Regions from separate parts of the Stutzerimonas sp. KH-1 genome, predicted to be linked through region 3. Evidence: predicted binding sites of a transcription regulator. Region 3 holds the regulator's gene; each other region holds the start of a gene.
What was found. The regulator FliA, encoded in region 3, starts transcription of late flagellar genes. The targets are predictions, from matches to a motif close to CTAAAGTTTNNNNNNNNNNNGCCGNTAA.

Region 1 (5,465 bases), 2.3 Mb from region 3:
GCGCATGCTGTCCACCGCTTCTCGACGCCGCTCGTCTCGATCCTTGGACCGGCACTCGGCGGCGCCTTTCTGATTCCGCATCCCTGGATCGGTGCACTGCTTTGGCTGGGCCTGTTCGAGAATCTGCGCTTCGCCGCCTTCGCCCTGTTCGGCACTGTGCTGGCCGAGGGCATCCTGCGGCTGTTCCAGATTCGCGACCATTCCCCGGCCGAGGGCAATCTCAAAGCCAACGCCCTGCTCGCGGCAATCGCCGCGGCATGGCTGACGGAGTATTCAGGCCTCGCCGTCGAGGCCCAGATTCTCGTGGTGGCCTGCACCGTCAGCGCCACCACGATCCTGGCAACAGCCACCTTGCGTCCGCTGTTGCGAGCCGGGCTGCCGCCGCTGGTGGTCAGCTACTGCATGGTCTCCGTGTTCCTGTTCGCGATCTTTCCGCACTGGACGCTTTCGGCCATGGCGTCGATGCAATGGTGGCCGGTACCGGAGACGCTCCAGCAGTGGCTGGTGACCTACTTCCGCACCCTCGGCGCCCTGCTGTTCTCTCCCACGCTGGGGATTGGCATGATCATCGCGCTGGCCGTTCTGCTCTGGTCCCGGCTTGCCTTCTTCGCCGGCACGCTGGGCTGGATCGCCGGAATCGTCACTGCCGTCCAACTGAACCAGCTGGGTGTGGTCTTCTACTGGATGCCGACGGCCTACAACTCGTTTCTGGCGGGTGCAGCCCTCGGCGCGATCTTTCTGGTTCCCAGCCGCATCAGCCTGCCCCTGGCAGCACTGGGTGGCGCCACGGCAGCGTTGCTGGCCGCGGGCTTTCAGCATCTTTCGCCCTATACCGCGATCGGTTATCTGCCGCTCGCCTCGGCGCTGACGATCTGGGTCGCGCTGAGCGCGCTGGGCATGACCGAAAACTTTCTCGTGCGCCGCAACCGAACCATGGCGCTGTCGCCAGAAGCCGCATGGCAGCGGTTGGACTACTGGTCACGGCGCAGCGGCAGCGGCCCGTTCCTGATCGTGCCGCTGTGCGGCAAGTCGCGCATCGCGCAGGGTGAAGACGGCCTGCTCAGCCATGTCGGCCCCTGGCGCCATGCCCTGGATTTCCAGCCTGCCGTTTCCACCGAACCGGGGCCCTTCGACGGTATGGTCATGGCTCCGGGATCGGGTTATGTCGAGCGTATCCATGACGGGGTCAGCGACAACCCTGCAGGCATCTGCAACTACGCAGATAACTGGGGAAACTACGTAATGATCCGCCTCGACCAAGGCGGCTGGGCGCTACTGGCGCATCTGCAACAGGGCTCTATTCTGGTCAGCCCCGGCGCACGGGTGGAGGTCGGCGCATTCATCGCGCGCATCGGCAACTCCGGACGCTCACCGACACCTCACGTGCACCTGCAATGCCAGGCAGCGGCCGATCCGAGTGCACCGACGATCGCCTTTCGGCTGGCCAACTTCCTCACGGCGCCGGACATCACGCAGCCATTCCAGCACTGGCATGCGACTGCGATGCCCTCACAAGGCACGCTGCTCTCGCCGGCACCGGCCAACCACAACGTGCAGGCGCTGCTGGCCAGCGCAGCCCCGGGCATCGCAGTCTGGAGCATCGAAACGGAAGGACAGCTGCCAAAGGGAATCCTCGGGCGGCAGGGCGACACCGAGCGGATCAACGTGACTCTAGACGCCGCCGGCCAGCACCTGCTGCGTGGCGAGCGTGGGGGGCTGATGACCGTGCAACTGGCCCCCGACGCCTGGCGCATCAGCGAGGTACAGCAAGATTGCACGGCCTTGCTCTGGCTGACGGCGCTGGCGGCACCATCGATACCCTATGCAGCGGCGCCAGGAATGAAGTGGGACGACCTCGCCCCGCTGCTGGCGTCGCGCATGCGCAGCGGGCTGCCACGGTTTCTCGCGCCCTATCGCGCCAAGCCCTTCGTGCGGGTCCGCTGCCATTGCACCGCGGCACCGGACAATGAAGGGCATGGTCTGGCCGTTGTCAGCGAGCCGAGCGGTTCGCTGCCCTGGCTGCCAACCCGGCTGTCATGCCGCCTGGACCGTCTCTGCGGGCCGGTATTCCTGCAGGCGGATTTTCCTCATGGCCGGATCACCTACACGCTGATCTCGTTCGAGCCGGGCCTGCCATTCGATCGCTGAGCTCCCGCCAGCGCCTCAGTTGGCCAGCGCCACGTTTCGCCCGTTGCGCGCAGCACGTGCCAGTTGCTGCTCCTGTGTCAGGTTGCCAAGCAGAAACCGCAGCATCCGGTCCCGGCTGTCCAGCGTCGCGGCCGGGTCACCCCCGATCAGCTTGCCCTGGAAGCTCTGCGGTGGCAGGCGCAGGTCGAACGAATGCGCCGCATCGGGGTAGACCTTCACCTCCAGCGGTGCCCCCTCGCCACGCACGCCCTGGCATTCGCTAGCCGGCACCCAGTTGTCGCGACCACCCGCCAGGATCAGCAGGGGCGCACTCAGCGATACTCGTGAACGCCCCAGCTCACCGCACCAGGGGTAATAGGCCACGACGCCGCGGAAAGCGGCCTCGCCGTTGCCATAACGCTGCGGGGCGGATTCCTTGGCGGCACGAATCGCCACGGCGCCGCCATTGCTCTGCCCCATGAGAAAAATATTGTCCGCCGCGACGAAGTCCTGACCGGCCAGATAGCGCATCGCATCGAAGGCATCGCTGGTGCGATAGGACAGTGCCCGATACAGGGCCGGGTTGTTCGAACAGAGTTTGCCTCCGCCGTACTGTCGCGGCCCGAAGCTGTCCAGGTTGAGCACGACGAAGCCACTGTCGCGCAGAAACTCGGCATGCGTGCGCAACCCATCGCGCACGGCTGGCTGCCAACCGCCGCAGCCGTGCATCAACACGATGGCCGGGAAGGGGCCACTGCCTTCGGGGCGATACAGTTCGGCATTGAGCAGCAGCGAGCGTGCGGTATGCGGATCGGACGCCTGCAACTGCACGGTTCGGCTGCTGGCCTGGGAAGCGATGGGCAACAGGAAGAGAGCGGCGCACAAGGCAAGGCGCCGCAGGATGCGCTTGTCGTTCATAGTCGGAAAACCTGAAGATAAAGAATCAATAAGTTACAGAATATATTTAAGCAAACACTTTAAATATAAATAACAGCTATCACTAACCCACCCAAGAAAGAAAAGGGCAATTATAACCAGATCCGCTGAAACCTATTAGATAGAACCAACCTCGTTATTTCAGGAAGTCGGCAACAAATCGAATAACTTTAATTCTCTTAGTTATTGATCCGCTTATAACCAAACAGGCATTCGTGCATGTAACGACCAGCAGAATCACCTGCTACAGCAGCCCGTTCCGTTCGATCGTTGGTAATAACGAACAACAAAATCTGCACCCCCAGACATAACGAGATGGCCTTTCGACGAAGAAGCTGAGCGATATATTGGTACTTTCGTACAACAACTATCGAGGCATGGTCAGCGCTGGTGGCAGTCGCTACGTTCACGGCATCAGGCGAGACGCCGAACGGTGCTCAAGCGCTGACTCTGGCTGTCGATATCCAAGCTGAGAAGTTCAGCATCACGGCGCATTTCCAAGCTGCCCGATGCCAGCAGCCCCAACATGAGAGTAACGACCATGTCCCTGTTCTCCCGCTTCAAGGCCGGTGCCGGCTCTTCCTCTGGTGTCTGCAGCCTGCACGTCAGTGCCCGGCAGTTAGCCGAAGCGCTGGCCGGACTTCGCTTCGAGCCGACCTATGTAGCGGGATTCGTGTCGCCTCATGTGGACATCGACACGGTGGCCCGGCAACTGCGCCAGCGATTCCCGCATGCGGCGATGAGCCTGTGCAGCACCGCTGGCGAGCTTTCCAGCCAGAACCGCCAACTCTATTGCGCCACGAGCGGCCAGTGGGATGGCGTCGTCCTGCAACTGTTCGATGCGAGCGTCATTGCAGCGGCCGAGGTGGTGCATGTGCCGCTGGCCAGCGAAGACATCCGCAGCGGCGGCCAGCGCCTGCCGATGGCCGAACGTATCGCCCGCCTGACTGCCTCGATCAAGCGTTTGCAGGTGACGATGAAGATCGACTACCGCGACACCCTGGCCAACATCTTCTTCGACGGCCTGTCCGCCTCGGAGTCGTTCTTCATGGAGGCCCTGTACGAGTCCGGGCGCTTTCCCTGCCTGTTCGTCGGTGGCTCGGCGGGCGGCAAGCTGGATTTCCAGCGCACCCAACTCCACGACGGCCAGCGCAGCTACCAGAACCATGCGCTGATCGTCTTCCTCAAGTGCGCCCGCGACGTCCGCTTCGGCGTCTTCAAGAGCCAGAACTTCGAGCCCACGCCGCTCAGCCTGAGCGTACTCAGCGCCTCCCTGGAGGATCGCTACATCAGCCAGGTGGTCGACGCTCGCGGTAACATCCGCACGATGGTCCAGGCGCTCTGTGAGGCGCTCAAATGCGCGCCGCAGGAGTTGGAGCAACGGCTCTCGGACTACTCCTTCGCCATCCGCGTCGGCGAGGAAGTGTTTGTCCGCTCGATCTCGCAGATCGACTTCGTCAACGAGCGCGTGCATCTGTTCTGCGACGTAGCGCCCGGCGAAGAGCTGATCATGGTCAAGCGCACGCCGCTGGCCGAAACCACCCGCCGCGATTATCAGCAGTTCATGCGCAACAAACCCGGCAAGCCGATCGTGGGCATCCTCAACGACTGCATCCTGCGCCGGCTGAACAACGAACGAGCGCTCGGCAGCATGGACCCGGTGTTCGATGACGTGCCGGTGGCCGGTTATTCAACCTTCGGCGAGATCCTCGGCCTCAATCTCAACCAGACACTGACGGCGGTGTTCTTCTTCCGCACCAACGGCAAGGACGAGTTCCACGACGAGTACACCGACAACTTCATCGCCTACCACGGTGAATTCAAGGCGTTCTTCCTGCGCCGGCAGATCAAGAAACTCACCGGCCTGAGCCAGGTGGTGGTCAAGCAGATCGAGCAATTCAAGCGCCAGGACTACAGCAGCGCGGTGGACATTAACGGGCTCGACGAGCATATCCGGCCGGTGTTCCGCGGCCTCGCCGACCTCGGTCAGGTGCTCTCGCAGGCCGACGAGGAACGCCGCTCGATGTCCGAACAGCTGAGTCAGTGCGCCACTGAACTGCACGGGTCGATGGACGACCTGACCCTGAACATCAACCAGCAGGGCACCGTCATCGAACAGGCCGGCAGCTCGGTCAAGCAGATGGTTCACCAGGCCGACGAGGTGGTCAGCAGCGCCCGCGACCTGGCGCAGTCGAGCCAGCGCATCCAGTCGGTGGTGCAGACCATCCAGCAGATCGCCGGGCAGACCAACCTGCTGGCGCTCAATGCCGCGATCGAGGCGGCACGCGCAGGCGAGCAAGGCCGCGGTTTCGCGGTGGTGGCGGACGAGGTGCGCAAGCTGGCCGAGATCACCGGCAAGAATGCGGAGGAGATCGGCACCGACATCGATCGCCTGGCCAGCG
Region 2 (5,465 bases), 2.0 Mb from region 3:
TTTCCCTGAACGATCGGCCAGGTTATCTGGAGGCGTGCCTGGTTCCGCAGGTATACAATGCGCGCCGTTTTGCCTGTGACCTCGCGGCGTATCCACGCATTCTCGAGATCGTTGCACGCTGCGAGACGCTTCCGGCCTTCCAGCAGGCCGCGCCGGAGGTGCAGCCCGACGCTCAATGAACGACTGAATCCGCCTTGCACGCCGCCGCGCCCTGCGCGACGGTCCCGATCCCGTCACAGATAACAACAAACAGGTGACGTATGACTCGTGAAAAACCGAAGAACCTCTGGCTCTCGCGCTGGGGCTTCATCCTCGCGGCAACCGGCTCGGCCGTGGGCCTGGGCAACATCTGGAAATTCCCCTACATCACCGGTGAATTCGGTGGTGGTGCCTTCGTATTGATGTACCTGCTGTGCATCCTCGCCATCGGCGTGCCGGTGATGATGTGCGAGATCGCCATCGGCCGCCGCGGCCGTGGCAGCCCGATCGACGCCATTGGCCGGGTAGTCCGCGAGAACAACGGCAATCCGTTGTGGAAGGCGGTGGGCGGCATGGCCATGACCGCCGGCTTCCTGATCCTCTGCTTCTACGTCGTGGTCGCCGGCTGGGCCTTCGCCTACACGGTGAAGATGCTCGACGGCTCGTTGGCCGCGACCAGCGTCGAGGCGCTCGGCGGCGTGTTCGAGGCGCACAACGCCAACCCGTGGGAGCTCGGTGGCTGGAGCCTGCTGGTTGCGCTGCTGACGCTGTGGATCGTCGCCAAGGGCGTGCAGAAGGGCATCGAGAATGCGGTGCGCTGGATGATGCCGGGCCTGGCCGTGCTGCTGCTGATCCTCGTGGGTTACGCGGTGACCAGCGGCGGCTTCGATCAGGGCTTCGCTTTCCTGTTCAGCTTCGATACCTCGAAGATCACCGGCGAGGCGCTGCTGGCCGCGCTCGGTCACGCCTTCTTCACCCTGAGCCTGGCGTCCGGCGCGATCCTCACCTACGGCTCTTACATTCCGGATGACCAGTCCATCGCCCGCACCACCTTCATGGTCGCCATAGCCGATACCTGCGTGGCGCTGCTGGCGGGCCTTGCAATCTTCCCGATCATCTTCGCCAATGGCATGGACCCGACCGCCGGCCCTGGCCTGATCTTCATGAGCCTGCCGCTGGCCTTCCAGCAGATGCCGTTCGGCACGGCCTTCGGCGTGCTGTTCTTCGCCATGGTATCGATCGCCGCGCTGACCTCGGCGATCTCCATGATCGAGGCCACCGTCGCCTACCTCAACGAGAAGCACGGCATTTCGCGGATGAAGGCGGCCATCGGTTCCGGCGTGGTGCTGCTGGTGATCAGCCTGCTGGCGATGCTCTCGTTCAACCTGCTGTCGGGCTGGACGCCGATGGGCAAGAACTTCTTCGACTGGCTGGATTACCTGACCTCGCGCTGGATGATGCCGCTGGGCGGAATCTTCATCGTGCTGCTGGCCGGCTACGCGCTGCGCAGCGAGATCATGCGCGACGAGCTGAACCTGCCGCCGCTGGGCTACGCGCTGTGGCTGTTCATGGTGCGCTACGTCTGCCCGGTGCTGATCCTCATGGTCTTCCTCCATGCCCTTGGCTGGCTGGGCTTCGACCCGCTGCAGCGCTGGTACTGGATCGCCGGAGCGATCGGTGCGCTGGCGGTGCTGGGCGAGATGTTGCGCCCGCGGGTGATGCCGGCGCTGGCCGGGCGCTGAGGCCGCGTCAAGGCCGTGCGTGGTGCTCCGTTGGGGTGCCACGCAAGCCGCTGGTCGGAAAGACGGTCCCCCGCTTGATCGTCGTCAACTGACCGTAAAGTTCTGCTGGACGAGGCCGACAGTTCAGGATGACAGCCAGGGAGGCACAGGGGACACGGATACCCGCTTGCCCGAACCGTTCCGGACTCGCTGCCATGACCAACAGCCTCAAATTCAGCCACAAGATCCTGCTGGCCGCCTCCCTGGTGGTGATCGCGACCTTCGCGCTTTTCACGCTCTACAACGACTACCTGCAGCGCAATGCCATCCGCGCCAACCTCGAGAGCTACCTCGACGAGATGGGCGAGGTCACCGCGCACAACATTCAGAACTGGCTGTCCGGCCGCATCCTGCTGGTGGAAAGCGCTGCGCAGAGCATCGGCAGCGACAGTGCCGAAGCGCGCGTGGCCACGCTGCTCGAGCAAAAGGCGCTGGCCTCGACCTTTATGTTCAGCTACCTCGGTGGGCAGGATGGCAGCTTCCTCATGCGTCCTGCCGAAGAGATGCCAGCCGACTACGATCCGCGTGCGCGTCCCTGGTACAAGGACGCCATCGCCGCGGGCGGCTCGACGCTGACCGAGCCCTATGTGGATGCGGCGAGCGGCGAGCTGGTCATCTCCATCGCGACCCCTGCGCAGCAGAGCGGCCGGAACATTGGTGTCGTCGGCGGCGATCTGGGGCTCAAGGCTCTGGTGGAAATCATCAATGCGCTGGACTTCAACGGCATGGGCTATGCCTTCCTGGTCAGCGGTGACGGCAAGGTTCTGGTGCATCCGGACAGCCAGCGGGTGATGAAGTCGCTACGCGACATCTACCCGCAGAACACGCCATCGCTCGACAGCCGCTATGTCGAGGTACGGCTTGACGACTCCAACCGCATTCTCAGCTTCAGCCCGGTCAAGGGCCTGCCCTCGGTGCAGTGGTATGTCGGCATTTCGCTGGATCGCGATAAGGCCTATGCCGCACTGACCAGCTTCCGCACCACCGCGCTGGTTGCGACCATTGCCGCAGTGGCCTTTATCCTGCTGCTGCTGGGCATGCTGATGCGCGTGCTGATGCGTCCGCTCAGGGACATGGGCCGCGCCATGGCCAACATCGCCGAAGGTGAGGGCGACCTGACCCGCCGCCTGGCCGTGCAGTCCAGGGACGAGTTCGGTCAGCTGGCGACCGCCTTCAACCGCTTCGTCGAGCGTATTCACGAATCGATCCGCGAGGTGTCCTCGGCCACATTGCAGGTCAACGAAGTGGCGCAACGCGTGCTCAGCGCTTCGAATGCATCGATGGCCAACTCCGACGAGCAGGCCAGCCGCACCAATAGCGTGGCGGCGGCGATCAACGAACTTGGCGCCGCCGCCCAGGAGATTGCCCGCAACGCGGCGGATGCCTCGCAGCATGCCAGCGGCGCGCGGCATCAGGCCGAAGACGGTCGCCAGGTGGTGGAGCAGAACATCGCCGCCATGCGCGAGCTGTCGGCGAAGATCAGTGCTTCCTGTTCGCAGATCGAGGCGCTCAACGCCAAGACCGTGGACATTGGCCAGATTCTCGAGGTGATCAAGGGCATTTCCGAGCAGACCAACCTGCTCGCGCTGAACGCCGCCATCGAAGCCGCACGGGCCGGCGAGGCAGGCCGCGGTTTCGCCGTGGTCGCCGATGAGGTGCGCAACCTGGCGCATCGCACCCAGAGTTCGGCGCAGGAAATCCAGCAGATGATCGAGCAGCTGCAGGTCGGCGCCGGTGCCTCGGTACAGACCATGACCGAAAGCCAGCGGCAGAGCGAATCCAGCGTCTCCATCGCCGACCGCGCCGGCGAGCGCCTCGGCGAGGTGACCCAGCGCATCGGCGAGATCGACGGCATGAACCAGTCGGTGGCCACCGCCACCGAGGAGCAGACCGCGGTGATCGAGTCGCTGAACATGGACATCACCGAGATCAACACGCTGAACCAGCAAGGTGTTGAGAACCTGCAGTCGACCCTGCGCGCCTGTGGTGACCTGGACCAGCAGGCGCGTCGGCTCAAGCAACTGGTGGACAGCTTCCGTATCTGACCGAAACGTGGTTTCAGAGGGCGCTTCGGCGCCCTTTTTCATGGATGTGTTTTGGCAGCGGAGCAATGTGCCCGCGGCGGCAGTCTCACCTGTTCACGTCGCGCTTCAACAAGGAGGCTCCATGAAAATTCTCATCGTGCTCACGTCCCACGACCAGCTGGGTGACACCGGCAAAAAGACCGGCTTCTGGCTGGAGGAATTCGCCGCGCCATACTACGTCTTCATGGATGCCGGAGCGCAGGTGGTGCTCGCCTCGCCCGAGGGTGGCGAGCCGCCGCTCGATCCGAAGAGCGACGAACCCGACGCCCAGACCGAGGCCACCGAGCGTTTCAACGGGGATGGCGAGGCGCAGACGCTGCTGGCCAACACCTATCGTCTGGATCAGGTCTCGGCCGAGGATTTCGATGCGGTGTTCTACCCCGGTGGCCATGGCCCGCTATGGGACCTGGTGAACAACCCGACGTCCATCGCCCTGCTCGAGTCCTTCGTCAAGTCAGACAAGCCGATAGGCGCGGTCTGCCACGCACCTGCGGCGTTAACCGAGGTGCGCGGCAAGGATGGCGAGTATCTGGTCAAGGGCAAGCGCGTCACCGGCTTCACCAATGGCGAGGAGGCGGGGGTGGAGTTGACCGAGGTGGTGCCGTTCCTGCTCGAGGACCGCCTGCGCGAGCGCGGCGGCCAGTACAGCAAGGGCGCCGACTGGACACCCTATGTGCAGGTCGACGGGCTGCTGGTGACGGGGCAGAATCCGGCGTCATCGGAAGCGGCAGCAGAGGAGCTGCTCAAGCTGCTGCGAGGTTGATGCTCACTGTGGCCAGGCGAGCCGTTCCGCCTGGCCGCAACTTTCGAACAGCGGCCGGCTGAACAGGTAGCCCTGCATCAGATGGATGCCCAGATCGAACAGGGCGCTGCATTCGTCGGCGGTCTCGACGCCTTCGCCGATCACCTTGATGCCCAGCTCCTCGCACATCGACACGGTGCCGCGGACGATGGCCTGGCGCGTGCGGCTCTGGTCGATGCCGCGGATCAGGTCCATGTCCAGCTTGATGATGTCCGGCTGGAAATCGGCCAGCAGGTTGAGGCCGGCGAAGCCCGCACCGAAGTCGTCGATGGCGGTGAGAAAGCCGATGCGCTGGTATTCGCGGAAGACTTCGGTCAGCCACTTGCCGTCGTTGATGCGCTCGCCTTCGACGGTCTCGAAGATGATTTGCTCGACGGGAAAGTCGTGGGCACGGGCGGCTTCCAGCGTCGAGCGGATGCACAGTTCGGGGCGGTAGATCGCATTGGGCATGAAGTTGATCGACAGCTTGCTCTGCATGCCGAGCTTGGCGGCAGTCTTGATTGCCTTGACTCGGCCGGCCTGGTCGAAGCGGAAGCGGTTCTGCTCGGTGACCTGCGACAGCACGGTCGGTGCGGGCTCGCCATCCGGGCCACGCACCAGCGCCTCATGGGCGAAGATCTGCCGGTCGTGCAGATCGATGATCGGCTGGAAAGCGTAGCTGAAGCCGAAGCCCAGGCGTTCGCCGCCGGCGCAGCTGGGGCAGGCGCCATGCTCGGCGGCGCCGTGGCATGGATAGGCGTCTGGGGCAGGGTTGTCGCTGGTGTTGCTCGAACTCATGGGCGCACTCGATTGGGGCCGGTGGATAGCAAGTTAACGGCT
Region 3 (13,075 bases):
ACATCGACCAGCGCACACATGTGTTCGATAACCGTACCGGCCAACCAAGGGCGCTGGCTGCGCTGTGTACGCCACTTCACTTCGCTGGGGTCGAGACGGATCGACCGGCTGACCTGATGTACCGCCAGCCCCCATTCATAACCCTGCACCGAAATCACGTACTGCAGGCCTTGGCGAAAATCGTCGCGATAGCGATCAGGCATCACCCAGCGCGCGGTGTCCAGCACCTTCAGATTGCCCGCCTGGCTCCGCAGTATGCCAAGAAACCAGTCGGGCTGGCCGAACAGCGGCGTAAGCTCCTGTCCCGCCAGCGGGTAGATGGACCCCAGGCAGACCAGTGGCACCGCCAGCGTCAGCCCGGCGACATCGAACAGCAGACACTCGAAGGGCTCGTCGCCCCAGCCCGGATGCCGATCAGCAACGATAGCTGTCGGTTCATCGACAGGCTGCGAAGCGGCCGCCAAGGCAATGATTGGCGCTGCGGCATGCACTGGCGCGGGCGGCGTGGGCTGTACGATCTCCAGGCGCGGCGGCTGGCTGATTCGCGCATCGCGCAGCTGTTCCTCGAGCACGGCAGCCTGGAATTCGTCCTGACTGACCGAGTCCGCCAGTTCGATGGCCGCATCCTGCAGCAGCCCGTCGAGATAAGACTGCAGCGCTTGCTGGGATCGGGTTTCGGTAAGGACGGTGCGACTCATGGAAAGACTCGTAAGGAGAAGCTGAACAGGCTATCGGCTGCCGACGCAACAAACTTGAGGCGCCAAGCGCCGAGCGGTTGTCCCTTTTGTCAAGCCACCTGCGGCGACGGTTGCAGCGCCAGCAGGTGCTTCAGCAAGGCACGATAGGCAAGAACGGCGCGGCTGGCGGGATCGAACTGCGAAGGTGTCAGACCGGCACGACTGGCGTCGCGCAGCCGCGTATCGATTGGAATGAAAGCCGGCCAGAGATGGTCGGCGTAGCCGGCACGCAAGACCTTGAGCGTGTTCATCGAGGCCTGGGTACGACGGTCGAACAGCGTCGGCACGATGGTGTACGGCAGCGCCTGCTTGCGCGAGCGGTTGATCATCGACAGCGTGCTGACCATGCGCTCGAGGCCCTTCATCGCGAGGAACTCGGTTTGTACCGGGATCACCAGTTGCTGGCTGGCAGCAAGCGCATTGACCATCAGCACGCCGAGCAGCGGCGGGCTGTCGATGACCGCATAATCGAAGTCCTGCCAGAGCTGCGACAGACTCTTGGCGATCACCAGACCCAGACCGTTCTGCCCTGGCGACTGACGCTCCAGCGTCGCGAGCACCGTGCTCGACGGCATCAACGAGATTCGCTCATGACTGGTGGAGAGTAGAAGCTGCCAGGGCAGACCTTCTGGCACGGTACCCTGGTGCTGGAACAGGTCGAAGACGCTGTGCTCCAGGTTGTCCGGATCGTGACCAAAATAGCTGGTCATCGACCCGTGCGGATCCAGGTCCAGCACCACGACACGCTTACCGGAGTCGGCCAGCAAGCCCGCCAGCGCGATCGACGTGGTGGTTTTGCCCACCCCACCCTTTTGATTGGCAACAGCCCAGACTCTCATGGTTCCCCACCCGGCGAAGCTGACCGGCAGTTCCCACCTGAAACGGCGGGGCGACGGTGTTTTGACGATTGCACCCTCAGGCGCTCACATGGCTGCTGCAGGTGCAGATTGTGTGCCAGCCCGACGCAGTGCCTCGGGCCTGGCGTTTCCGCTACCGACGCCGGAAACGCTGCGGCGCACATCCAGATTGCGCGATACCACGAGGATCACCCGTCGGTTACGCGCGCGCCCCTCGGCCGTCGAATTGTCAGCCACCGGCTGAAACTCGCCGTAGCCTACGGCCGCAAGCCGGGACGGGGCGACTCCTTGCGCGGCGAGCATGCGTACGACGCTGCCGGCTCGCGCTGCGGACAGCTCCCAGTTGGTCGGGAACTGGCTCGTGCTGATGGGCAGATTGTCGGTAAAGCCTTCGACATGGATGGGATTGTCGTAAGGCGCCAGGATGGCCGCGACCTTGTCGATCAACTGGAACGCCTGATCATTGGGCAACGCGTCACCGCTGGGAAACAGCAGACTGGAGTTGAGCTCGATCTCGATCCACAGCTCATTGCCGCGAATGGTCAGCTGCTCGTTGGCAATCAGTTCACCGAAGGTCTCGCGCATGCTTTGCGCGATACGCTCCAGCGGATCGAACGTCGGCGCTCCGGATGTCGAAGACGGGCCGGAAAGGTCCTGCACCTGCGAAACATCCGACTCGGTGGTCCGCGGCCGCTCGTCACCAATCGGGATTGGTTTCACGGCCCGATCGACCTGGTTGAACACGCCGACCAGCGAGTCGGAGAGAATCTTGTACTTGCCCTCGTTAATCGAGGAAATCGAGTACATCACCACGAAGAAGGCGAACAGCAGCGTGATGAAATCGGCGTACGAAACCAGCCAACGCTCGTGATTCTCGTGCTCTTCCGGCGCTCTGCGTCTGGCCATGGCGATCAGTCCATGAAGCCTTGCAGCTTCATCTCGATGGAGCGTGGATTTTCGCCTTCGGCGATGGATAGCACACCTTCGAGCAGCATCTCGCGATAGGCCGTCTGGCGCTGAACGACACTCTTCAGCTTGTTGCCCACTGGCAGGACCAGCAGGTTGGCGAAGGCGACCCCATAGATCGTCGCGACGAAGGCCACGGCGATGCCGCTGCCGAGCTGGCTAGGATCGGCCAGATTGCCCATTACGTGGATCAGCCCCATCACCGCACCGATGATGCCAATGGTCGGAGAGTAGCCACCCATGCTCTCGTAGACCTTGGCGGCCCGAAGATCGCGGCCTTCCTGGGTGTAGAGGTCAACTTCGAGAATGCTGCGGATGACTTCCGGCTCGGCGCCATCGACCAGCAGCTGCAGCCCCTTGCGTGCGTAGGGATCGGGTTCAGTCTCGGCAACCGGCTCGAGGCCGAGCAGGCCTTCCTTGCGTGCCGTATTGCTCCAGGCGGTGACCATGGCGATACCGCGAGCCAGATCGATGCGCGGCGGAAAGAAGATCCAGCGACCGATGCTCATGGCACGCATGAACACCGCGATGGGTGTTTGCAGCAGTACCGCACCGAGCGTGCCGCCCAGCACGATCAACGCGGCAGGTCCGTTGAGCAGCGCCGATATGTGGCCACCCTCGAGAAAGTTGCCGCCGACGATGGCGACGAACGCCAGCAGCAACCCGATGAGGCTGAGAACATCCATCAGCGGCCAGCCTTCATCAGATGCAGGCCTCGGCCAGATTGCGCCCGATGTCGTCCAACCCATAAACAGCGTCACTGAGATTGGCTTTGACCACCGCCATCGGCATTCCGTAGATCACGCAACTGGCCTCGTCCTGAGCCCATACCTGACTGCCGCTCTGCTTGAGCAGCCGCGCGCCCTCGCGGCCATCGGCACCCATACCGGTGAGCACCACTGCAAGCACCTTGTCGTGAAACGACTTGGCCGCCGAACCGAAGGTGACATCGACACAGGGCTTGTAGTTGAGGCGATCGTCGCCGGGCAGAATGCGCACCGCGCCGCGCCCGTCGATCATCATCTGCTTGCCGCCGGGCGCGAGCAGCGCCAGGCCGGGTCGCAGCACATCACCATCCTCCGCCTCCTTGACGCGAATGCGGCAGAGCTTGTCCAGGCGGTCGGCGAATGCCTTGGTGAACGCCGCAGGCATGTGCTGAATAAGCACGATGGGTGCCGGGAAATTGGCAGGCAGTTGAGTCAGCACCCGCTGCAGCGCCACCGGGCCGCCGGTCGAGGTACCGATGGCCACCAGCTTGTAGGCCTTGCGCTTGGGCGCCGGCGCACGCGCGGGTGCTGCCGGGGTCGCGCCAGCACCGGTGCTACGGGCAGTGGCCAATGCGGCGGGTGTTCCGCGGACAGAGGGTGCCGGGGCGCTGACGCTGGAACTGCAGAAAGTGCTGTAGCGTCGGTTGCTGCGCGAAACGGTGTGCACCTTCTCGCACAGCAGCTGCTTGACCTTGTCCGGGTTGCGCGAGATGTCCTCGAAATTCTTCGGCAGGTAGTCGACGGCACCGGCGTCGAGCGCATCGAGAGTGACCCGCGCACCTTCGTGCGTCAGCGAGGAGAACATCAACACCGGCGTCGGACAGCGCTGCATGATCTGCCGCACCGCAGTGATGCCGTCCATCATCGGCATCTCGTAATCCATGGTGATGACGTCCGGTTTCAGCGCCAGCACCTGGTCGATCGCCTCGCGCCCGTTGGTAGCGGTGCCGACGACTTGAATATTGGGATCAGAGGAAAGGATTTCCGAGACACGCCGGCGAAAGAAACCGGAATCGTCGACGACCAGGACCTTGACTGCCATACATCACTCCTAGCGGCAGCGCGCCCCTCCCGGAACGGCGCTGCCTGACCGAATCAAATCCTGCGTGCGTAGCGCTTGAGCATGCTGGGAACGTCGAGAATCAGAGCGATGCGACCATCACCGGTGATGGTCGCGCCGGACATGCCGGGCGTACCCTGCAGCATCTTGCCCAGCGGCTTGATGACCACCTCCTCCTGCCCAACCAGTTGATCGACGACGAAGCCGATGCTCTGGTTGCCGACGCTGAGAATCACCACATGACCTTCGCGCTGCTCTTCCTGAGCAGCATCGTGAACCAGCCAACGCTTGAGGTAGAACAGCGGCAGCGCCTTGTCGCGCACGATCACCACTTCCTGGCCATCGACGACATTGGTCCGCGACAGGTCCAGGTGGAAGATTTCGTTGACGTTGACCAGCGGGAAGGCGAAAGCCTGGCTGCCGAGCATGACCATCAGGGTCGGCATGATCGCCAGAGTCAGCGGCACCTTGATCACCACCTTCGAGCCCTGTCCCTTGGTGGAGAACACGTTCACCGTACCGTTGAGCTGGGAAATCTTGGTCTTGACCACATCCATGCCGACGCCACGACCGGACACGTCGGAAATCTCGGTCTTGGTCGAGAAGCCCGGCGCGAAGATCAGGTTGTAGCACTCCAGATCGCTCAGGCGATCGGCGGCATCCTTCTCCAGCATGCCTTTCTCGACGGCCTTGGCGCGCAGGACGTTGGCGTCCATGCCCTTGCCGTCATCGCTGATGATCAGCAGGATGTGGTCGCCTTCCTGCTCGGCCGACAGCACCACACGGCCGGTACGCGGTTTGCCGGCCGCCTCGCGCTCCTCGGGCATCTCGATGCCATGGTCGACGGCATTGCGCACCAGGTGCACCAGCGGGTCGGCCAGGGCTTCGACGAGGTTCTTGTCGAGGTCGGTTTCTTCGCCCACCAGTTCCAGGTTGATCTCTTTCTTCAGGCTGCGCGCCAGATCGCGTACAAGCCGCGGGAAACGGCCGAACACCTTCTTGATCGGCTGCATGCGGGTCTTCATCACCGCGCTCTGCAGGTCGGCGGTGACCACATCGAGGTTGGAAACGGCCTTGGCCATTGCCTCGTCGCCGCTATTGGAGCCCAGGCGCACCAGACGGTTACGCACCAGCACCAGCTCGCCGACCATGTTCATGATCTCGTCCAGCCGCGCGGTATCGACGCGCACCGTGGTCTCGGCCTCAGCCGGAGCCTTCTCGGCCGCGGCTGGCGCGGCGGGCTTGCTCGCTGCGGCAGCCGCTGGTTTGGCAGCAGCCGGACGAGCCGGCTCAGCCTTCGCGGGAGTCGGTTTGGTCGGCGCCTTTTCTACCGATGCAGCAGCGGCGGATTCGCTGACACCGGCCGGGCTGGCGCTGACGACTGGGGGTTCGAACTTGCCTTTGCCATGCAGCTGATCGAGCAACGCTTCGAACTCGTCATCGGTGATCTCGTCGCTTGCGCCTGCCCCACTACTGGCCGTTGCAGGCTCGGCAGCCGCCGGCGTGGTCGCTGCGGTGGTTGCCGGCTCGAACTTGCCCTTGCCGTGCAGCTGATCGAGCAGTGCTTCGAACTCGTCATCGGTGATCTCGTCGCTTGCGCCTGCCCCACTACTGGCTGTTGCGGCAGCCGCCGGCGTGGTCGCTGCGGTGGTTCCCGGCTCGAACTTGCCCTTGCCATGCAGCTGATCGAGCAATGACTCGAACTCATCATCGGTGATTTCGTCAGCCACGGTGCCTGTATCGGCGGATGCCAGCGGCTCGACAACGGGCGGTTCGATCGCGTCCAGTAGCTGCTCGAAATCGCTGTCGGCGCCTTCGCTCACAGGCTCGGCGATCGCCTGGGGCGCTGCGGCGGCAGGTGCTTCGTCGTCGGATGCAGGCTCGGCCAGACGGGCCAATGCGGCCAGCAGTTCCGGCGAGGCAGGAGTAGGTTCGACGCGTTCACGGACCTGGCTGAACATCGCGTTCACGGCGTCGAGCGCCTGCAGAACGACGTCCATCAGTTCGGAATCGACTCGACGCTCACCCTTGCGCAGGATGTCGAAGACGTTTTCGGCAATGTGGCAGCATTCCACCAACTCATGAAGCTGGAGAAAGCCCGCACCGCCCTTGACCGTATGGAACCCGCGAAAAATCGCATTGAGCAACGCCATGTCATCGGGGCTGCTTTCCAGCTCCACGAGTTGCTCGGACAATAATTCGAGAATCTCGCCGGCCTCTACCAGGAAGTCCTGGAGAATTTCTTCATCGGCGTCGAAGCTCATATTCACTTCCCCTAAAAGCCCAGGCTTGAAAGCAGATCATCGACATCGTCCTGGCCGGAAACGACGTCTTCACGCATATCGGCATGCATCTGCGGACCTTCACCATTGGAAGGCGATTTTTCTTGTTTTTTCTTCTCTTGCTCGGCGCGCATGGCATCGCGGTCGTGCTGGATGCCAGCCACGCGGTCGACCTGCCCCGCCATCAGGACGAGATTGAGCAGATTGCTTTCAAGCTCGGTGATCAGTCGGGTGACACGCTTGATGACCTGGCCGGTCAGGTCCTGGAAATCTTGGGCCAGCATGATTTCGCTGAGGTTCTGCGAAAGCTGGCTGCCATCGTTCATGCTGCGCTTGAGGTACTGGTCGATGCGCTTGACCAGCCCACGGAACTGTTCAGCATCCATTTCGCGGCGCATGAATCGCTGCCAGTCAGCCGTCAGGCTCTGGGCCTCGTAGCTAACGTAGTTGACCAGCGGCGCCGATTCCTCCACCAGATCCATGGTGCGGTTGGCGGCCTTCTCGGTCATCTCCACCACATAGGACAGGCGATCGGTCGCGTCGGTGATCGGTGACGGATCGCCGCCGGTGGCACAGGTATCCATCTCGAGTTTGACGATGGCGTTGTGCAGCTCGCGGGTGAGCTTGCCGACTTCCTGATAGAGGCTGTGATTACGCGCCTGGCTGAGTTCATTGAACATCTGCGTCGCTTCATCGAAGCGGCCCTGCTGCAGGCTTTCAATCAACTTTGGGGCGTTGGCCTTCAGAGTCGCTTCGAACTCTGCCAGGCTCTGATCTGCTTGCGTCATAGTGCCCTCGCGGCGTTGCTGCTTCAGCCGTTGACGCGCTCGAAGATCTTCTCGATCTTCTCCTTGAGCACCTGGGCAGTGAAAGGCTTGACCACATAGCCGTTTACGCCGGCCTGTGCCGCCTCGATGATCTGGTCGCGCTTGGCTTCGGCAGTGACCATCAGCACCGGAAGGTGCTTGAGGCGCTCGTCGGCACGCACGGTGCGCAGCAGATCGATACCGCTCATGCCCGGCATGTTCCAGTCGGTGACGAGAAAGTCGAAGCTGCCGCTCTTGAGCATCGGCAGCGCGGTGGTGCCATCGTCCGCTTCGGCGGTGTTGGTGAACCCCAGGTCACGCAAGAGGTTCTTGATGATTCGTCTCATCGTCGAGAAGTCATCGACGATGAGGATTTTCATGTTCTTGTCCAAGTCGACCTCCGTAAGTCCCAAAATGCCTCAGCAAACCGAGCACGTCATACCGCAAACAATCGTCAATTGGCGCGCCATTCACCGAGGCGCGCACGCAGGCGCGCCGCACACTGGCTATGCAACTGGCTCACACGCGACTCGCTGACTCCCAGCACCTGACCGATTTCCTTCAAGTTCAGCTCTTCGTCGTAATACAACGACAGCACCAGCTTCTCGCGCTCCGGCAGGTTGGCGATGGCTTCTGCCAGCGCCAACTGGAAACGTTCGTCCTCCAGATCGCGGAAAGGCTCGGGGTGCGTGCTGCCGGCATCCTCCTGCAGCTCGCCATGCTCGCCTTCCTGCAGCAGGTCGTCGAAGCTGAACAGTCGGCTGCCGAGGGTATCGCCGAGGATGCTGTAATACTCATCGAGACTAAGCTTAAGTTCGGCCGCAACTTCATGATCTTTAGCGTCACGACCGGTTTTCGCTTCAATGGCGCGGATCGCCTCGCTGACCATGCGCGAGTTGCGATGCACCGAGCGTGGCGCCCAGTCGCCCTTGCGCACCTCGTCGAGCATGGTGCCGCGGATGCGGATGCCGGCGTAGGTTTCGAAACTGGCGCCCTTGCCGGCGTCGTATTTCTTCGCTGCTTCCAGCAGTCCGATCATTCCAGCCTGGATCAGGTCGTCCACCTGCACGCTCGCAGGCAGACGCGCCAGAAGGTGGTAAGCGATACGCTTGACCAACGGCGCGTACTGATCGATCAGGCGATATTGAGCATCCTTTGCCTGAGCCTTGCTGTAATACATAGCGGATCCGGCACCTGTCATTCGTGGCTTTCTGAAGCGGGACTGATGAGGCGCTCGACGAAGAACTCGAGATGGCCGCGCGGGGTAGCGGGCAACGGCCAGGTATCGATCTTCTGCGCAATGGCCTTGAAGGCCAGCGCGCATTTGGAGCGCGGATAGGCTTCATAGACGGCACGCTGCTTTTGTACCGCTTTGCGTACGGCCTCGTCGTAGGGCACGGCGCCGACATACTGCAGCGCCACATCGAGAAAACGCTCGGTGACCTTGGTCAGTTTGGCGAACAGGTTGCGACCTTCCTGGGGCGCATGCGCCATGTTGGCCAACACCCGGAAACGACTGATGCCGTAGTCACGGTTGAGCAACTTGATCAGAGCATAGGCATCGGTGATGGACGTGGGTTCATCTGTCACGACCAGCAGCACTTCCTGCGCGGCACGCACGAAGCTGACCACCGAATCACCAATACCGGCCGCGGTATCGATGATCAGCACGTCCAGTTCATCGCCCAGTTCACTGAATGCCTGGATCAGACCGGCATGCTGCAGGGACGACAGCTGCACCATGCTCTGCGTCCCGGATGCCGCGGGCACGATACGGATGCCGCCGGGGCCCTGAATCAGCACATCGCGCAGATCGCACTCACCGGCGATCACATCGGCCAGGGTTCGCTTGCTGGTCAGGCCAAGCAGGACGTCGACGTTGGCCAGACCCAGATCGGCGTCGAGCAACACCACACGCCGGCCGAGATCGGCCAGCGCCAGCGCCAGATTGACCGACACGTTGGTCTTGCCGACGCCACCCTTGCCGCCGGTCACCGCAATCACCTGTACGGGATGCATACCCATGTTCACACGCCTATATCTTGCTGGGGCCATACGGCCGGCGATGCGCCCGCATGGCACGCATCTGGTTCATTCTGGTACCGCACTCGCTTGATCATCCGGCCCGCCGTGACGAGCCGTTGTACAACCCGGCGAACATGTCGGCCATGGCCTCTTCGCTCGGCTCCTCGCCTGATTGCAGGCTTACCGCACGGCTGACCAGCTGGTGGCTACGGGGCAGATGCAGGTCATCCGGAATCCGCGGGCCATCGGCGAGGTAGGCTATCGGCAAATGCTGGCTGATCGTGAGGCCGAGCACATCGCCGAGGCTGCCTGCCTCGTCCAGCTTGGTCAGGATACAACCCGCCAGGCCGCAGCGACGATAGTTGTGCCATGCCGCCTTGAGTACCTGACTCTGGCTGGTCGCCGCCAACACCAGATAGTTCTTGGATTTCACACCGCGATCCGACAGAGCTTCGAGCTGCTTGCGCAAGGTCGGATCGCTGGCCGGCAGGCCGGCGGTGTCGATCAGGATCACCCGCTTGCGGGCCAGCGGCGCGAGCGTCTTGCTCAATGGCTGGCTCGGGTCGATCTGCAGCACCGGTACGTCGAGGATACGCCCAAGCGTCTTGAGCTGCTCCTGCGCGCCGATCCGGTAGTTGTCCATGCTCGCCACGGCGATGTTCTGTGCGCCGTACTTGAGTACGTAACGGGCCGCGAGCTTGGCCAGGGTGGTGGTCTTGCCAACACCGGCCGGGCCGACCAGCGCAATCACTCCACCCTCTTCCAGCGGCTCCTGCTTGCTGACCTTGATCGCCTGCGCCATATAGGCCAGCACCATGCGCCAGGCCTGACGCGGATCGTTGATGGTCGCGACCTTTTCCAGCAGGCTGCGCGACAGTTCGGCCGGCAGGCCGAGGCGCTGGAGCCGGCGCCAGAGGCTGGCCTGCTGTGGACGGCGGCTCTGCTCCTGCCCCCAGGCGATCGAGCCGAGCTGCACCTCGATCAGCTCACGCAGACCGTGCAGCTCCGAGTACATCGCCTCGATCGCGCGCGGATCGACGGCAGCAGATGGCGCGGCAGCCGGCTCGGGCTGAGCGCTCGGCGCCACGGCGGCCGGCTTCTCGTCAAGCAGTTGACGATCCTGCATCTTCGCCCGCGGCGTGGCGCTCAGTTCGGCATGGGCACTGGCCAGGCGCGATTGCGTCTTGCGCAGCTCAGCTTCCAGCGCAGGATTGGGCTTGGTCGCTGCCGGCGCGGACTGCATCGGGTAGTCGAGTACGGCCGTCAGCTCGACGCCACCGGCCACCCGGCGATTGCCGATGATCACGGCATCGGCGCCCAGCTCGTCACGCACCATCTTCATGGCGATGCGCATATCGGCGGCGAAGAAACGTTTGACCTGCATGGCCTGTACCCTCGGTTAATTCTGACCCACCGTCGAGACGATGGTGACCTGCTTGTTGTCCGGTATTTCCTGATAGGCCAGAACATGGATGTTCGGCACTGCCAGCCTTGCGAACCGCGACAGCATCGCCCTGACCGGGCCGGCGACCAGCAGAACCGCCGGTTTGCCGAGCATTTCTTGACGCTGTGCCGCTTCTACCAGAGACCGTTGCAACTTTTCGGCCATTCCCGGCTCCAGCAGGATGCCGTCATCGGAGCCCTGCCCAGCCTTCTGCAGGCTATTGAGCAAGATCTGTTCCAATCGAGGCTCGAGGGTGATCACAGGCAGCTCCGGCTCTAGTCCCACAACGTTTTGCACGATTGCGCGGGATAGCGCAACGCGCACCGCAGCCACCATCGCGGCGGGATCTTGACTCTTGGCGGCCACATTGGCGATAGCCTCGGCGATGGTGCGGATGTCGCGCACGGGAACCTGCTCCTGCAACAGCGCCTGCAAGACCTTGAGCAGCGTGGAGAGCGATACCATGCCAGGCACCAGCTCCTCGGCGAGCTTGGGCGAGCTCTTGGCCAGCAGCTGCAGTAGCTGCTGCACTTCCTCGTGCCCCAGCAGCTCGTGCGCATGCTTGTACAACACCTGGTTGAGGTGCGTGGCGACGACAGTGCTGGCATCCACCACCGTATAACCCAGCGACTGTGCCTGATCGCGCTGGCTGGTCTCGATCCATACCGCCTCCAGCCCGAATGCCGGATCCTTGGCGGCAATGCCGTTGAGTGGGCCGAACACCTGGCCCGGATTGATCGCCAGCTCGCGATCCGGATAGACCTCCGCCTCGGCCAGGCTCACGCCCATCAGCGTCAAGCGATAGGCGTTGGGCAACAGGTCGAGGTTGTCGCGGATATGGACCGAAGGCATGAGAAAACCCAGGTCCTGCGAGAGCTTCTTGCGCACACCCTTGATTCGCGCCAGCAGCTGCCCCCCCTGATTACGATCGACCAGCGGGATCAGACGATAACCGACCTCCAGGCCGACCATATCGACCGGAGTCACGTCGTCCCAGCCCAGCTCCTTGGTTTCGGCGGCTCGTTGCGCGGGCAGCATCTCCTGCTGCTTCTGCACCTCCTGCTCGGTCTTCTTGACGGACTGCTTCTGGCGGTGCCAGATCCAGTAGGCACCCGCTGCAGCCGCGGCACCAAGGCCGAGGAAGGACATATGCGGCATGCCCGGAACCAGCCCCATGGCAATCATGATCGCTGCCGACACCGCCAGCGCCTTGGGCGAGGCGAACATCTGCCGCTGCACCTGCTGCCCCATATCCTCCGAACTGGTGACGCGGGTCACCATGATGGCTGCTGCGGTGGACAGCAGAAGGGAAGGAATCTGTGCAACCAGACCGTCACCAATGGTCAGCAACGCATAGACCTGGCCTGCCTCACTGAAGCTCATGCCGTGCTGCGCCATGCCTATGCCAACGCCGCCGATCAGGTTGATGAAGAGAATCAGCAGGCCGGCAATGGCATCACCGCGCACGAATTTCGAAGCACCGTCCATAGAACCGTAGAAGTCGGCCTCCGAGGAAACCTCGCTGCGGCGCTTCTTGGCTTCTTCCTGGTCGATCAGGCCGGCGTTGAGGTCGGCGTCGATCGCCATCTGCTTGCCGGGCATAGCGTCGAGGGTGAAGCGTGCGCTGACTTCCGAGATGCGCCCGGCGCCCTTGGTGACCACGACGAAGTTGATGATCATCAGAATCGCGAAGACGACGATACCCACGACGTAATTGCCGCCGATCACTACGTTGCCGAAGGCCTCGATCACATGGCCTGCGGCCGAGCCGCCTTCATGGCCGTTGATCAGCACCACCCGGGTCGAGGCAACGTTAAGTGCCAGACGCATCAGGGTCGCGACCAGCAGGATGGTCGGGAAAACGGCGAAGTCCAGCGGCCGCAGCGCATAGACGCTGACCAGCAGGACGACAATCGACAGCGCGATGTTGAAGGTGAACAGCAGATCCAGGAGGAGCGGCGGCACCGACAGCATCATCATGCCCATCATCACGAGCAACAGCAGCGGTACGCCGAGATTGCCGCGCCCCGCGCCTGCCAGGCCGTTGCGAATATTGACGAGTTGCGTGCGATCCACAGAAACCCCGGAAATACAGAACGAATTCTTGACGCGAAATGCGCCCTGCCGGGGC

Region 1: the regulator FliA is predicted to act here: its motif matches at 3,500-3,527, upstream of ACX1DW_RS15385 (methyl-accepting chemotaxis protein).
Region 2: the regulator FliA is predicted to act here: its motif matches at 1,816-1,843, upstream of ACX1DW_RS13040 (methyl-accepting chemotaxis protein).

Annotation. Positions count from the first base shown of each region.
Region 1 covers NZ_CM137011.1:3,174,428-3,179,892, forward strand. The annotation lists gene ACX1DW_RS15375 (urea transporter) at 1-2,148, shown strand, start outside; gene ACX1DW_RS15380 (dienelactone hydrolase family protein) at 2,164-3,045, opposite strand; gene ACX1DW_RS15385 (methyl-accepting chemotaxis protein) at 3,605-5,465, shown strand, end outside.
Region 2 covers NZ_CM137011.1:2,693,988-2,699,452, reverse strand. The annotation lists gene maiA (maleylacetoacetate isomerase) at 1-179, shown strand, start outside; gene ACX1DW_RS13045 (sodium-dependent transporter) at 261-1,721, shown strand; gene ACX1DW_RS13040 (methyl-accepting chemotaxis protein) at 1,916-3,805, shown strand; gene ACX1DW_RS13035 (type 1 glutamine amidotransferase domain-containing protein) at 3,927-4,607, shown strand; gene rimA (S6 modification regulatory phosphodiesterase RimA) at 4,611-5,423, opposite strand.
Region 3 covers NZ_CM137011.1:675,365-688,439, reverse strand. The annotation lists gene ACX1DW_RS03420 (CheW domain-containing protein) at 1-698, opposite strand, end outside; gene ACX1DW_RS03415 (ParA family protein) at 788-1,576, opposite strand; gene motD (flagellar motor protein MotD) at 1,661-2,500, opposite strand; gene ACX1DW_RS03405 (flagellar motor protein) at 2,506-3,246, opposite strand; gene ACX1DW_RS03400 (protein-glutamate methylesterase/protein-glutamine glutaminase) at 3,263-4,369, opposite strand; gene ACX1DW_RS03395 (chemotaxis protein CheA) at 4,423-6,651, opposite strand; gene ACX1DW_RS03390 (protein phosphatase CheZ) at 6,663-7,457, opposite strand; gene ACX1DW_RS03385 (chemotaxis response regulator CheY) at 7,481-7,855, opposite strand; gene fliA (RNA polymerase sigma factor FliA) at 7,930-8,655, opposite strand; gene fleN (flagellar synthesis regulator FleN) at 8,673-9,500, opposite strand; gene flhF (flagellar biosynthesis protein FlhF) at 9,592-10,884, opposite strand; gene flhA (flagellar biosynthesis protein FlhA) at 10,900-13,020, opposite strand.